DNA from 2 places in the Bacillus swezeyi genome. Region 2 is predicted to be linked to the other one. Evidence: a T-box and tRNA genes for the amino acid it is inferred to sense, from the RefSeq annotation. Region 2 holds a T-box; the other holds one or more tRNA genes.
What was found. The T-box of region 2 lies ahead of ileS (isoleucine--tRNA ligase). A T-box ahead of a tRNA ligase gene usually reads a tRNA of that ligase, here a tRNA-Ile.
Positions count from the first base shown of each region.

Region 1 (7,625 bases), 1.8 Mb from region 2:
CCGACTGTCAAGAAAGCGGGAAACAGTTGTAATTTTTAGAAAATAACCAAGAGGGAAGTGGAGTTCATGCAAAATAAAGGATGGAAGGAATTAGAGCTGTTTTATTCTGTCGAAACATCCCAGCATTTTCTTGAAATGGTATATAAAAATCAAGATATGGAGGATCCTAAAAGAAACTCTTATAAAAATGGAGAACGGTTTATTTTTTTTCTCAAACATGCGGAAGCCTTCTATAAACAAGCCAAAATCGCTTCTTTAGAAATTAAGCCGATTCTTTTATTTTATGGAATGGCACAGCTTTTGAAAGCCTGCTTATTAACGACAGATCCTTCCTATCCCAGCCATACGTCAGTGCTTGCACATGGCGTAACCACTAGGAAACGGAAAAAACAAAATTACCGATTTTATGAAGATGAAGTAAAAGTCCAAAGAAATGGCTTATGTATGCATGTGGTGCAATCTCTTTTTCAATTGCAAGGTTTGAGAGATGAACGTTTTAGCATGAAACAGCTCTTGGCCAAAATTCCGGAAATCAATAAAGTGCTGTCATTCCAAAGAAAACAAAACCCAATGGTAAAAGCAGTTGTCCAAGATGGTCTTATTTGGCTGCCCGATGACATCGCCAATGCTTACAATATGTCATCCAAACGGTTTGTCGAACATGTTGAATATCATTTGAACTGGACATTTTGCCAAGAAAACGAGGGCTGCCTGATCTTTTCTTCAGAGCAAAAGGAATATCAGCCAAGCACTTCGACTAGCTTGCTTTTCGAATTAGAAAGCGAGACATATTTTTTTCCCGCTGAGCGAGACCGCTTTTTAAAACTCCCTGAATTATTGGTTCATTATTTGATTGCCTATAACCTAAGCATGATCGCCAGATATGAAACAGAATGGTGGTATGACCTTCTCCTCCAATGTGCAAGTGACGACTATGTCCTCATTCAGCAGTTTTTACATACAGCTGAAGTAAAGTTTCCCTATTATATCGCTCAGCTGCTTCTTCAAAAAAAGACCTCATAACAAAAAGACCAGCTGATATCAGCTGGTCTTCCTAAGCGCTTGGCGGCGTCCTACTCTCACAGGGGGAAACCCCCAACTACCATCGGCGCTGAAGAGCTTAACTTCCGTGTTCGGCATGGGAACGGGTGTGACCTCTTCGCTATCGCCACCAAACTATGCCTTCAGGACGAAGGTACTGGGCGTTCCTCACAGGAAGTGAGGGCCTTTAGCCGAGTTTCCTTGCCTTTGGCTTTTGAGAGCATTCTCTCAAAACTAGATAACGGTCAGACATTTCACAAAAATATTTAGGTTAAGTCCTCGATCGATTAGTATCTGTCAGCTCCATGTGTCACCACACTTCCACCTCAGACCTATCAACCTGATCATCTTTCAGGGATCTTACTTCCTTGCGGAATGGGAAATCTCATCTTGAGGGGGGCTTCATGCTTAGATGCTTTCAGCACTTATCCCGTCCGCACATAGCTACCCAGCGATGCCCTTGGCAGAACAACTGGTACACCAGCGGTGCGTCCATCCCGGTCCTCTCGTACTAAGGACAGCTCCTCTCAAATTTCCTGCGCCCGCGACGGATAGGGACCGAACTGTCTCACGACGTTCTGAACCCAGCTCGCGTACCGCTTTAATGGGCGAACAGCCCAACCCTTGGGACCGACTACAGCCCCAGGATGCGATGAGCCGACATCGAGGTGCCAAACCTCCCCGTCGATGTGGACTCTTGGGGGAGATAAGCCTGTTATCCCCGGGGTAGCTTTTATCCGTTGAGCGATGGCCCTTCCATGCGGAACCACCGGATCACTAAGCCCGACTTTCGTCCCTGCTCGACTTGTAGGTCTCGCAGTCAAGCTCCCTTGTGCCTTTACACTCTGCGAATGATTTCCAACCATTCTGAGGGAACCTTTGGGCGCCTCCGTTACCTTTTAGGAGGCGACCGCCCCAGTCAAACTGCCCACCTGACACTGTCTCCCTGCCCGATAAGGGCAGCGGGTTAGAAGGTCAATACAGCCAGGGTAGTATCCCACCGATGCCTCCACCGAAGCTAGCGCTCCGGTTTCCAAGGCTCCTACCTATCCTGTACAAGCTGTACCAACATTCAATATCAGGCTGCAGTAAAGCTCCACGGGGTCTTTCCGTCCTGTCGCGGGTAACCTGCATCTTCACAGGTACTATAATTTCACCGAGTCTCTCGTTGAGACAGTGCCCAGATCGTTGCGCCTTTCGTGCGGGTCGGAACTTACCCGACAAGGAATTTCGCTACCTTAGGACCGTTATAGTTACGGCCGCCGTTTACTGGGGCTTCAATTCGCACCTTCGCATACGCTAAGCGCTCCTCTTAACCTTCCAGCACCGGGCAGGCGTCAGCCCCTATACTTCGCCTTACGGCTTCGCAGAGACCTGTGTTTTTGCTAAACAGTCGCCTGGGCCTATTCACTGCGGCTCTCTCGGGCTTGCACCCTAACAGAGCACCCCTTCTCCCGAAGTTACGGGGTCATTTTGCCGAGTTCCTTAACGAGAGTTCTCTCGATCACCTTAGGATTCTCTCCTCGCCTACCTGTGTCGGTTTGCGGTACGGGCACCTCTCACCTCGCTAGAGGCTTTTCTTGGCAGTGTGGAATCAGGAACTTCGCTACTATATTTCGCTCGCCATCACAGCTCAGCCTTTACGGGAAACGGATTTGCCTATTTCCCAGCCTAACTGCTTGGACGCGGATATCCAATACCGCGCTTACCCTATCCTCCTGCGTCCCCCCATTGCTCAAATGGTGAGGAGGTGGTACAGGAATATCAACCTGTTATCCATCGCCTACGCCTTTCGGCCTCGGCTTAGGTCCCGACTAACCCTGAGCGGACGAGCCTTCCTCAGGAAACCTTAGGCATTCGGTGGAGGGGATTCTCACCCCTCTTTCGCTACTCATACCGGCATTCTCACTTCTAAGCGCTCCACGAGTCCTTCCGGTCTCGCTTCACAGCCCTTAGAACGCTCTCCTACCACTGTTCGTAAGAACAGTCCGCAGCTTCGGTGATACGTTTAGCCCCGGTACATTTTCGGCGCAGAGTCACTCGACCAGTGAGCTATTACGCACTCTTTAAATGGTGGCTGCTTCTAAGCCAACATCCTGGTTGTCTAAGCAACTCCACATCCTTTTCCACTTAACGTATACTTTGGGACCTTAGCTGGCGGTCTGGGCTGTTTCCCTTTCGACTACGGATCTTATCACTCGCAGTCTGACTCCCAAGGACAAGTCTTTGGCATTCGGAGTTTGACTGAATTCGGTAACCCGGTAGGGGCCCCTAGTCCAATCAGTGCTCTACCTCCAAGACTCTTACCTTGAGGCTAGCCCTAAAGCTATTTCGGAGAGAACCAGCTATCTCCAGGTTCGATTGGCATTTCACCCCTACCCACACCTCATCCCCGCACTTTTCAACGTGCGTGGGTTCGGGCCTCCATTCAGTGTTACCTGAACTTCACCCTGGACATGGGTAGATCACCTGGTTTCGGGTCTACGACCACGTACTCATGCGCCCTATTCAGACTCGCTTTCGCTGCGGCTCCGTCTTTTCAAACTTAACCTTGCACGGGATCGTAACTCGCCGGTTCATTCTACAAAAGGCACGCCATCACCCGTTAACGGGCTCTGACTACTTGTAGGCACACGGTTTCAGGATCTATTTCACTCCCCTTCCGGGGTGCTTTTCACCTTTCCCTCACGGTACTGGTTCACTATCGGTCACTAGGAAGTATTTAGCCTTGGGAGATGGTCCTCCCGGATTCCGACGGAATTTCACGTGTTCCGCCGTACTCAGGATCCACTCAGGAGAGAACGAAGTTTTGACTACAGGGCTGTTACCTCCTATGGCGGGCCTTTCCAGACCTCTTCATCTACCTCGTTCTTTTGTAACTCCGTACAGAGTGTCCTACAACCCCAAGAGGCAAGCCTCTTGGTTTGGGCTGTTCCCGTTTCGCTCGCCGCTACTCAGGGAATCGCATTTGCTTTCTCTTCCTCCGGGTACTTAGATGTTTCAGTTCCCCGGGTCTGCCTTCTCATATCCTATGAATTCAGATATGGATACTGCTCCATTACGAGCAGTGGGTTTCCCCATTCGGAAATCTCCGGATCAAAGCTTGCTTACAGCTCCCCGAAGCATATCGGTGTTCGTCCCGTCCTTCATCGGCTCCTAGTGCCAAGGCATCCACCGTGCGCCCTTTCTAACTTAACCATTAAAAAGAATCACTACAGAAAATTCTTGTGAATGTCTACTTTTCGTTATCTAGTTTTCAAAGAACACGTTGGTGGAGCCTAGCGGGATCGAACCGCTGACCTCCTGCGTGCAAAGCAGGCGCTCTCCCAGCTGAGCTAAGGCCCCGTTTATAAAGATGGTGGGCCTGAGTGGACTCGAACCACCGACCTCACGCTTATCAGGCGTGCGCTCTAACCAGCTGAGCTACAGGCCCATCTTTTATATATTCAAATGAAGAAGAAGTTCCTTCAAAACTAAACAAGATCTAAACGCACCTGTCTATAAGACCGGTAAGGTCTTATATTCCGTATAATATCCTTAGAAAGGAGGTGATCCAGCCGCACCTTCCGATACGGCTACCTTGTTACGACTTCACCCCAATCATCTGTCCCACCTTCGGCGGCTGGCTCCAAAAGGTTACCTCACCGACTTCGGGTGTTACAAACTCTCGTGGTGTGACGGGCGGTGTGTACAAGGCCCGGGAACGTATTCACCGCGGCATGCTGATCCGCGATTACTAGCGATTCCAGCTTCACGCAGTCGAGTTGCAGACTGCGATCCGAACTGAGAACAGATTTGTGGGATTGGCTGAGCCTCGCGGCTTCGCTGCCCTTTGTTCTGTCCATTGTAGCACGTGTGTAGCCCAGGTCATAAGGGGCATGATGATTTGACGTCATCCCCACCTTCCTCCGGTTTGTCACCGGCAGTCACCTTAGAGTGCCCAACTGAATGCTGGCAACTAAGATCAAGGGTTGCGCTCGTTGCGGGACTTAACCCAACATCTCACGACACGAGCTGACGACAACCATGCACCACCTGTCACTCTGCCCCCGAAGGGGAAGCCCTATCTCTAGGGGTGTCAGAGGATGTCAAGACCTGGTAAGGTTCTTCGCGTTGCTTCGAATTAAACCACATGCTCCACCGCTTGTGCGGGCCCCCGTCAATTCCTTTGAGTTTCAGTCTTGCGACCGTACTCCCCAGGCGGAGTGCTTAATGCGTTTGCTGCAGCACTAAAGGGCGGAAACCCTCTAACACTTAGCACTCATCGTTTACGGCGTGGACTACCAGGGTATCTAATCCTGTTCGCTCCCCACGCTTTCGCGCCTCAGCGTCAGTTACAGACCAGAGAGTCGCCTTCGCCACTGGTGTTCCTCCACATCTCTACGCATTTCACCGCTACACGTGGAATTCCACTCTCCTCTTCTGCACTCAAGTTCCCCAGTTTCCAATGACCCTCCCCGGTTGAGCCGGGGGCTTTCACATCAGACTTAAGAAACCGCCTGCGCGCGCTTTACGCCCAATAATTCCGGACAACGCTTGCCACCTACGTATTACCGCGGCTGCTGGCACGTAGTTAGCCGTGGCTTTCTGGTTAGGTACCGTCAAGGTACCGCCCTATTCGAACGGTACTTGTTCTTCCCTAACAACAGAGCTTTACGATCCGAAAACCTTCATCACTCACGCGGCGTTGCTCCGTCAGACTTTCGTCCATTGCGGAAGATTCCCTACTGCTGCCTCCCGTAGGAGTCTGGGCCGTGTCTCAGTCCCAGTGTGGCCGATCACCCTCTCAGGTCGGCTACGCATCGTCGCCTTGGTGAGCCATTACCTCACCAACTAGCTAATGCGCCGCGGGTCCATCTGTAAACGGCAGCCGAAGCCGCCTTTTATGATTGAACCATGCGGTTCAATCAAGCATCCGGTATTAGCCCCGGTTTCCCGGAGTTATCCCAGTCTTACAGGCAGGTTACCCACGTGTTACTCACCCGTCCGCCGCTAACCTAAGGGAGCAAGCTCCCGTCGGTTCGCTCGACTTGCATGTATTAGGCACGCCGCCAGCGTTCGTCCTGAGCCAGGATCAAACTCTCCATGAAGTTTGATAATGACTACGCACATTCGCATGTGCGATTTATTTAATGAATTAACAGGTACGTTTGTCTTGTTTAGTTTTCAAAGAACTTCGTTGCCGCTCTCAAAGCGACCACTTAAATATAACATCTGAGAGACGAGCGGTCAATACTTTTTTTAAAAAAGTTTTGCTTTTGCTTTCTTTATAAGCGGCCAAGAAATATTATAGCATATGATTGATTTGGAGAAAAGACCCTAATCTATATTACACAACAATAAAAAATGCAGCCCGCAGGCTGCATTTTTTATGATTCATCGGCTTCAAGCTCTTCAGTTTCCGTGTCATCGATTTCTTCGTCTTTTTCAACCAAGGCTACAGTAGCTACATGCTCCTGATCACCTAACCGGATGAGGCGGACACCCTGCGTTACACGGCCGGTAATGGAAATATCATTAATATCCATCCGTATGATCACTCCGCTGGCGGTGATGATCATCAAATCTTCTTCTCCTTTTGTTGCTTTGACTGTAACAAGAGGCCCGTTGTTTTCCGTGATCTTGCAGGTTTTCAACCCTTTTCCTCCACGGCTTTGCGTTCTGTATTCTGAAGCAGGCGTCTGTTTGCCGTATCCTTTTTCCGTTACGATTAAAACATGGGAATCCTCTTCTAAAATTTCCATGCCGACAACCATGTCGTCACCTGTGAGCGTGATGCCCTTAACACCGGCTGCGGTTCTTCCCATCTGTCTTACATCGGTTTCTGGGAATCGAATCAGCAGTCCGTTTTTCGTTCCAATAATAATTTGCCTGTTGCCGTCAGTCAATCGTACAGCCATCAGCTCATCTTCGCCGCGAAGACTTAAGGCAATTAAACCGTTGTTGCGAATATTGGCGAATTGAGAAAGCGGCGTCCGTTTTGAAATTCCGTGTTTAGTGGTAAAGAACAAGTATGATTCATCGTCAAACTCGGAAACCGGAATGATCGCATTGATCCATTCCCCTTTTTCCACTTCAAGCAGGTTGATGATTGGAATTCCCTTTGCAGTTCGGCCGAATTCAGGAATTTCATACCCTTTGGCACGATATACCTTCCCTTTATTTGAGAAAAAGAGAATCGTGTCATGAGTGGATGTGGAGATCAGGTGTTCAACGAAGTCATCTTCATTTGTTCCCATACCCTGGATTCCTTTTCCGCCCCGTTTTTGGCTACGGTAAGTGGAAGAAGGCAGGCGTTTGATATAGCCATTATGAGTTAAAGTGACAACGATATTTTCTCTCGTAATGAGATCTTCGTCCTCGATTGTTTCAAGTCCTGACGTCACGATCTCCGTCCGGCGCTCATCATTGAAGCGGTCTTTAATCTCTGTCAGTTCTTCACGGATGATTTCAAGAACCTTTTCTTCGTCTGCTAAAATCGCTTTTAACTCTGCGATCAGCTCAACCAAGCTTTTGTATTCTTCTTCGATTTTTTCGCGTTCGAGACCTGTTAACCGCTGAAGACGCATGTCCAAGATGGCTTG
Region 1 is NZ_CP133085.1:7,880-15,504, reverse strand. It holds gene RBH91_RS00065 (YaaC family protein) at 67-1,023, shown strand; rRNA gene rrf (5S ribosomal RNA) at 1,061-1,176, opposite strand; rRNA gene RBH91_RS00055 (23S ribosomal RNA) at 1,309-4,239, opposite strand; tRNA gene RBH91_RS00050 (tRNA-Ala) at 4,311-4,386, opposite strand; tRNA gene RBH91_RS00045 (tRNA-Ile) at 4,398-4,474, opposite strand; rRNA gene RBH91_RS00040 (16S ribosomal RNA) at 4,583-6,131, opposite strand; gene gyrA (DNA gyrase subunit A) at 6,411-7,625, opposite strand, start outside.
Region 1: it encodes a tRNA-Ile, which carries the amino acid that the T-box ahead of ileS (isoleucine--tRNA ligase) is inferred to sense. The anticodon was not compared.

Region 2 (7,625 bases):
CAAATCCCAAAACCCCGGCATGCAGAGCCTGCCCGTTGAAATCGATCGTTTTCTTAGGACCGTACTTAGGGTCCCCTGCCAGAGGGAAACCGATGTATTTCATATGCACACGAATTTGATGGGTTCTCCCTGTTTCCAGCTGGCACTCAACGACCGTAAAATCTTCGAACCGTTCTTTGACTTCAAAATGAGTCACGGCGTGTTTTCCGTTTTCTCTCGTTACCGTCATACTTTGCCTGTCCTTTTTATCCCTGCCGATTGGCGCGTCGATTGTTCCGTGGTCATGAGGAATGATGCCGTGGACGAGCGCCGTATATTTTCTTGTCACCGTCTTGTTGACAAGCTGGTTCACTAGCGATTCATGGGCCATGTCGTTTTTAGCAACCATCAACAGGCCTGATGTATCTTTATCGATCCGATGGACAATTCCTGGCCGCATAACGCCGTTGATGCCGGATAAGTCATCACAATGCGCCATCAAACCGTTGACAAGCGTTCCGGCCAAATGGCCGGGAGCCGGATGAACCACCATTCCGCGCGGTTTGTTGACGACAAGGACATCCTCATCTTCATAATAAATATCAAGATCCATCGGTTCAGCTTCGACATCAAGCGGCTCTGGATCGGGAACATCGACTTTGACCACATCTCCCGGCTGAACTTTATAATTGGCTTTGACTGCCTTTTCGTTGACTTGGACGCGTTCTTCCTTGATCCACTGCTGAACTTGAGTCCGCGACCAGTCCGTTTCTATCACGGTCAAGTATTTATCAAGCCGTTCACTTTTATGATCTTCATGAACGGTCATTTCATAATGCTCCATTTTACAGCTCCTTCTTCTTCTTTCCGTCTAACAGCATTTGTATAAATAAGAGCAGGACACCGATGCATAAAGACGAATCAGCGATGTTGAAAATCGGGTAATGATAGTTGACGATCGTTACATGGATAAAGTCGACAACTTCTTGTCTGACTACACGGTCGATAAAATTGCCGATGGCTCCGCCAAGCATCAATCCGAGCGCCGTTCCAAGCAGAACCTGCCCCTTTGCATGCTTTTGGATGTAGTAGACGATACCGATAATGACAACCGTTGTTATAATGTAAAAAAACCACATCTGCCCTTCAAGAATGCCCCATGCGGCACCTGTATTCCGATGCGAGGTGATCTGAAAGAAGCCGTCTAGGACAGGAATGCTTTCTCCATACTCCATCTTGCTGACGACAAACCATTTGGTTAATTGATCGATACCGATCATAATCAGTGCAATTATGTAATAGGGCACAGACTGTTCCTCCAGTTTCTGTTTCTCTTCATTTAAGCATTTTATCAAGAAAAAGAATAGGAGTAAAGGAATATTCGTTGACATCCTTAAAGAGGGCTGCACATCACGCCCTCTTTAAGAACCGTTGTCCCATTATCACGAATACAGTGCATGACTGTATCCCTCATCGGTTTCAGCCCAGATGGGCAGCGTCTTTTTTTCAAACTGAATATGGTACAGAAAATCGTTCGCCGTTCTTGCTGTTGGCAGAACGGCAAGCTTTGAAAGAGGGATCTCCTGGCCTGTTTCCTCACAAATACCATATGTTCCATTTTCTATTTTAGAAAGGGCCAAAAGCACATCCTGTAGCTCTTCTTTTACATGATACATGAGAGTCGCCTGCTGATATGCATTGATGTTTTGAGAATGTTGTTGAAAAAAGGAATACTCAAATAGTCTTGATTCCAGTTCTTCCTTCGTTTGAAGAAGCTCTGTATGAATCTTTGACAGCTGATGATCCACCTGAATCAACTCCTGCTCTTCGCGTTGTGCCTTTAGTGTTGCCGACAAATCGAATCTCCAAGCTGATAAGATTTTTCCTGACGTTCAAAACGATGTCAGCTTTGGGATGATGCTTTCTTAAAATGCTTTAAAAAAGCGGTTTTTAAAGCAATAAAAAAAGCAGTTCGGAAAACCGAACCGCTTGTTGGTTAATTTTGATAATATGTTTTCACAATCCCTGCACAGCGAGGGCAAAGTTCAGGATGGTCAGCATCCTGGCCGATTTCTTTTGAGACCATGCGGCACCGCTCACAAGTCTCACCTTCAGCCTGTGTGACGACGATTTTGCCTGTTTCAAACGACTGCGCCTCTTTTGGAGCTTCTGCTTCCGTTCCGCCGATTGCAAGTTCTGAAACGATAAAGAGCTGTTTGACATCCTCCTTAATTGAAGAGAGCAAAGCCTTTGATTGTTCGTTCGGATAAAGCGTCAGGCTTGCCACTGAAGACTTTCCGATGATCTTTTCATTACGGGCCGTTTCCAGCGCTTTTAAGACATCATCACGAAGCTTCATGAAACGGTCGAATGTCTCCTCCGTCTCTTTCGCATTCGGAATCTCCTGCGTTTCCGGCATATCGCTGAGCTGAACGCTTTTTTCCGTTACAAATGTGAAATGGGTCCACATTTCATCAGCTGTATGCGGCAGGATCGGCGCAATCAGTTTAACGAGCGCAAGCAATGTTTCGTAAAACACGGTCTGCATGCTGCGGCGGTCTTGATGATCTGCATGCTCAATATAGACGACGTCTTTTGCAAAATCCATATAGAATGAGCTGAGCTCGATTGCACAGAAGTTATGAACGGCATGATAAATCACCGCAAAATCATATTCCTCATACGCTTTTTTGACTTTTTCAATAAGGCTGTTCAGCTTGATCAGGATATATTGATCCACTTCGCGAAGCTCTTCTACAGCGACCGCATCTTTTGCCGGATCAAAATCGGCAATATTGCCGTGCAGGAAGCGGAACGTATTGCGGATTTTCCGATATACTTCAGCGACTTGTTTTAAAATCGCGTCAGATACACGGACATCTGCTTGATAGTCGACAGATGCAACCCACAGCCGCAGAATATCCGCTCCAAATTGGTTCATGATTTTTGCCGGAATAACGACATTGCCAAGCGATTTACTCATTTTTCGGCCTTCTCCGTCAAGTGCAAATCCGTGTGATAAAACGCCTTTATAAGGTGCTTTTCCCGTCACGGCGACAGCGGTTGAAATGGATGAGTTAAACCAGCCGCGATATTGGTCAGACCCTTCCAAATATAAATCAGCAGGTCTGACTAAGTCATCACGCTCTTCCAATACAGCCTGATGGGATGAACCGGAATCAAACCAGACATCCATGATGTCCTGCTCTTTTGTAAACTTGCCGTTCGGGCTTTCAGGGTGTGTAAAACCTTCAGGAAGCAGTTCATTCGCTTCTTTTTCAAACCAAATATTTGATCCGTGCTCCCTGAACAAAGCGGAAACATGTTCAATCGTCTCATCGGTGATGATCGGTTCGCCGTTTTCCGCGTAAAATACCGGAATTGGCACGCCCCATGCGCGCTGTCTTGAGATACACCAGTCACCGCGGTCGCGGATCATATTGTAAAGGCGGGTTTCGCCCCATTCAGGCACCCATTTTGTTTCCTGAACCGCCTCAAGCAGCTCGTTTCTAAAGTCTTTAATAGATGCGAACCATTGGGCTGTCGCACGGAAAATCGTCGGCTTTTTCGTTCTCCAGTCATGCGGATAAGAATGGGTGATAAACTCCAGCTTCATAAGAGCGCCGTTTTCTTCGAGCTTTTCTGTAATCGGCTTGTTGGCCTGATCGTAAAACAGCCCTTCAAAGCCAGGCGCTTCACTTGTCATCGTTCCTTTTTCATCTACAGGGCAAAGGACGTCAAGTCCGTATTTCTGGCCGATGATAAAGTCGTCTTCCCCGTGTCCCGGAGCGGTATGAACGCAGCCTGTACCTGCCTCAGTTGTAACGTGTTCACCGAGCATGACGAGAGAATCTCTGCCGTATAAAGGATGAGCGGCCACAATGTGCTCCAAATCTTTTCCTTTGACAGTTTGCACGACTTCCGGATTTTCAAAACCGAGCACATTTGCAACACTTTCAACCAATGCGCTTGCGATCACATAACGCGAGCCGCCCGCAGCCACCACACTGTATTCCAACTCAGGGTGTACGGCGATTCCGAGGTTTGCCGGGATCGTCCATGGCGTTGTTGTCCAGATGATGAACTTTTCGCCGTTTGTCAAAACGCCTTGTCCGTCCTTCACATCAAAAGCAACATAGATAGATGGTGAACGTTTATCATGATATTCGATTTCCGCTTCAGCTAAAGCGGATTCGCTTGAAGGAGACCAGTAAACCGGCTTCAGCCCTTTGTAGATGTAGCCTTTTTTCGCCATCTCGCCAAACACTTTAATTTGCTGGGCTTCAAATTCAGGCTTTAGCGTGACATATGGGTTTTCCCAGTCTCCTCTGACGCCCAGGCGTTTAAACTGTGCTTTTTGGCCTTCGATCTGCTGCCATGCATATTCTTCGCAAAGCTTGCGGAATTCGGCTACCGTCATTTCTTTGCGCTTTACTTTTTTGTTTTTTGTAAGCGCCGTTTCAATCGGCAGTCCGTGAGTATCCCAGCCGGGCACATAAGGTGCATGGTAGCCGCTCATCGATCTCGAACGGACGATAAAGTCCTTCAAAACTTTGTTAAGCGCATGCCCCATATGGATGTCACCGTTCGCATATGGAGGTCCGTCGTGCAAAACAAACATCGGTCTGCCTTCCGTCCGTTTCTGAACGAGCCGGTAAATGTCCATGTCCTCCCATTTCCCCTGAATTTCAGGCTCCCGGTTTGGCAGGTTTCCTCTCATCGGAAAATCTGTTTTCGGCATTAAGAGCGTGTCTTTGTAATCCATCATCATTCCTCCAAAACATTCTTTTCTAAAACAAAAAAAGCCTTTTCATCCCATAAGGGACGAGAAGGCTTTGATCTCGCGGTACCACCCTTTTAGATAAGCCAATTTCAGCTTATCCGCTCAAACATCGTAACGTGATGGAACGTCCTTTCCTACTGTACGGTTCAGAAAGGAAACTTGAGGGCTGATCCACATGAATTCCAACAATCCCAGGCTTGCACCACCCCTGGGTCGCTTCGATTGCTGTTCGGAATCGATGTCTGTCCCTCTCAAACGTTTTTCATCGCAATTATGAACGTATTATATGCGAACAGGTGATATCATGTCAAGATTGAAAAGAAAAACTATTCCTTTTCATCAAAAACCGCATCCACTTCATATTCAAGCAAGTGGTCCCAATCATCATTTTTCAGCAGGTCAAGCTGTGCTTCAATCAGCATTTGGAAGCGGGTTCTGAACACTTTTGACTGTTTTTTCAGCTCTTCAATTTCCATCGCGATTTTTCTTGATTTAGAGAGAGATTCATTAATGATCCGGTCGGCGTTTTTCTCAGCCTCGCGAACGATGAGCTTCGCTTCTTTCTCAGAGTTGCGTTTTACGTCCTCTGCCGCTTCCTGTGCGACAAGAATCGATTTATTCAGGGTTTCTTCGATCGTCGAGAAATGTCCGAGACGATCGTCCAGCTCATTCACCTTTGCTTCAAGCTCATTTTTTTTGCGCAGAACGATTTCATAATCTTTTCTCACCTGGGTCAGAAATTCGTTCACTTCATCTTCATCATAGCCGCGGAACGCTTTCGTAAATGTTTTATTATGAATATCATTTGGCGTCAAAGGCATGCTGCCCACCTCCATTATTTTCTTTATGTACAATTGTCCTAGTCAACATTATAAAGCAAAATTCGACCGGGCGGAGAAAAAACTGTGAAAACGTCTCACTTTTGTTTTTCGAATGACAATCTCCATTTGCCCTTTTTTGTTTTGCCGTCAATGTTTTTCAGCTTGAAACGGCCAAAGCCGCGCACAGACAGCATATCTCCTTCTGCGAGTGAATATGAGGGGTCTTCAATGACCTTCCAATTGACTTTCACAAGCCCGTTTTTAACGAGAACGTGTGCTTTTTGCCGGGATTGTCTGCTCACTGCCGAGCAAATCGTATCAAGCCTCAGAGATGAAACTGTGTCATCTCTTATTTCGACATCCTGCTCTGGTACTTTAAGCTTTAAAAGCGGAATTTTTTCAAGAGACACCTTCACTCTGCCGATATGGGTCAGCTGCGAAAACACGAAGTCAGCAACCTCTTCCGAACAAATAAACTGCCATGTCCCGCCGGCAAAGATCAGGTCGCCGAACTTCTGCCGCTTTAGTCCGATCCCCATTAAAGAGCCGAGGAGCTCACGATGTTCAATCGAGGCGAACTTTTCCGGGTACAGGACTTCATAAGCCTGAAGCTGATAATCTTCCGCAGACGGCTCGGCATATTCCGGATAAAGGACAGCTCTCTTCCGCTCGGCTTCAGGAAAACCGCCGAAAAAATCAAGTTTCACTTCATCTGACTGGCCGATGACAGAGGTTAATATCACTTGTTCCCGCGGATCCAAAAAATCGGTCAGCTTCAGCCGATATTGTTCCGCCACAATTCTTTTCCATTCAAGAGCCTGGTCAATGAACGGCTCTTCGTCTTTTCTAAAATGCTGGTAAATATCGCTCATTGTCTTTCCTTTCTATGTAAAGAGGCTTGGCTTTCAGCCAAGCCCAAAAGCTTGCCCGAAAACGTTGATTCGTCTTCACGGCTGTGCTTCGGCGGTTATAGCAAGGGCAATGCCCTCCCTTTTGTAAGACAAGGCCAAAAGCCGCAAAGCTCGGCTCTTTCAGCCGACCCTTTGCAGCCGAATTCCGCAAAACACCCTCATTAAATAGAGGAAATGAACCGGAAGACCTGCAGTAAACCCATATCCGCAAACCGCAGTACGAAAATGGCCACGAGTGGAGAAATATCAATCATGCCGAGGGGCGGAATGAACCTTCTGAACGGCTCCAGATAAGGTTCGCAAACAGATGCCAGCATTCTGCCGATCGATGATTCTCTCGCATTGGGCACCCAAGACATAAAAATGTAGATAATGAGCGCAAAGGAATAGACTGTTAAAAGTGTGCTTAAAATTTGATATATAAAGTTCATCTGCGATTTACCACCTCTGATGTTCTTCTTCAATGAGCTCGGAAATCGTCCCGGAGACATCTACGTTTTCCGGCGTGCATAAAAAGATGTCGGCTCCGATCCGCTGAATATCGCCGCCGAGGGCATAGACCGTACCGCTCAAGAAATCGACGATTCTTTTCGCCTGATCATGCTGGATGCGCTGCAAGTTGACGACAACGGCGCGGCGGTTTTTGATATGATCTGCGATTTCCTGGGCTTCCGCGTACACCCGAGGCTCACTTAACACTACTTTAGAAGATTTTTGAACGCTTTGCAAACTTACCACATTCTGCTTCCCAGCCGATTTCGACTGGTAGGCGGTTCTGTCATTGGTCTCCTGCTCTTCAGGGATTTCTTCCCTGTCCGTTTCAATATATTCGTATTCATATTCCTCATCATCCATGGCAAAAAAGTTTTTGAATTTGTTTTTCAGACTCATGATTGTCCACCTCCAGTTTCATTTCCGACTAAGGAAGATCCGATTCTGATGAATGTTGCGCCTTCCTCTACAGCGATCGTAAAGTCGTTTGACATTCCCATTGAAAGTTCGCTGCACGGCGCGTTCCATTGGTTCAGCCGCTGCACCTCGCCGCGCAGCTCTCTCAACGAGCGGAAACAGCTTCTGATTTCCTCCTCGTCATCCGTAAAAGGCGCCATTGTCATTAATCCGGCGATTCTA
Region 2 is NZ_CP133085.1:1,847,439-1,855,063, reverse strand. It holds gene RBH91_RS09235 (RluA family pseudouridine synthase) at 1-823, opposite strand, end outside; gene lspA (signal peptidase II) at 825-1,370, opposite strand; gene RBH91_RS09225 (TraR/DksA family transcriptional regulator) at 1,422-1,787, opposite strand; gene ileS (isoleucine--tRNA ligase) at 1,976-4,744, opposite strand; T-box leader at 4,797-5,027, opposite strand; gene divIVA (septum site-determining protein DivIVA) at 5,089-5,583, opposite strand; gene RBH91_RS09210 (YlmH family RNA-binding protein) at 5,679-6,455, opposite strand; gene RBH91_RS09205 (YggT family protein) at 6,656-6,925, opposite strand; gene sepF (cell division protein SepF) at 6,933-7,385, opposite strand; gene RBH91_RS09195 (YggS family pyridoxal phosphate-dependent enzyme) at 7,382-7,625, opposite strand, start outside.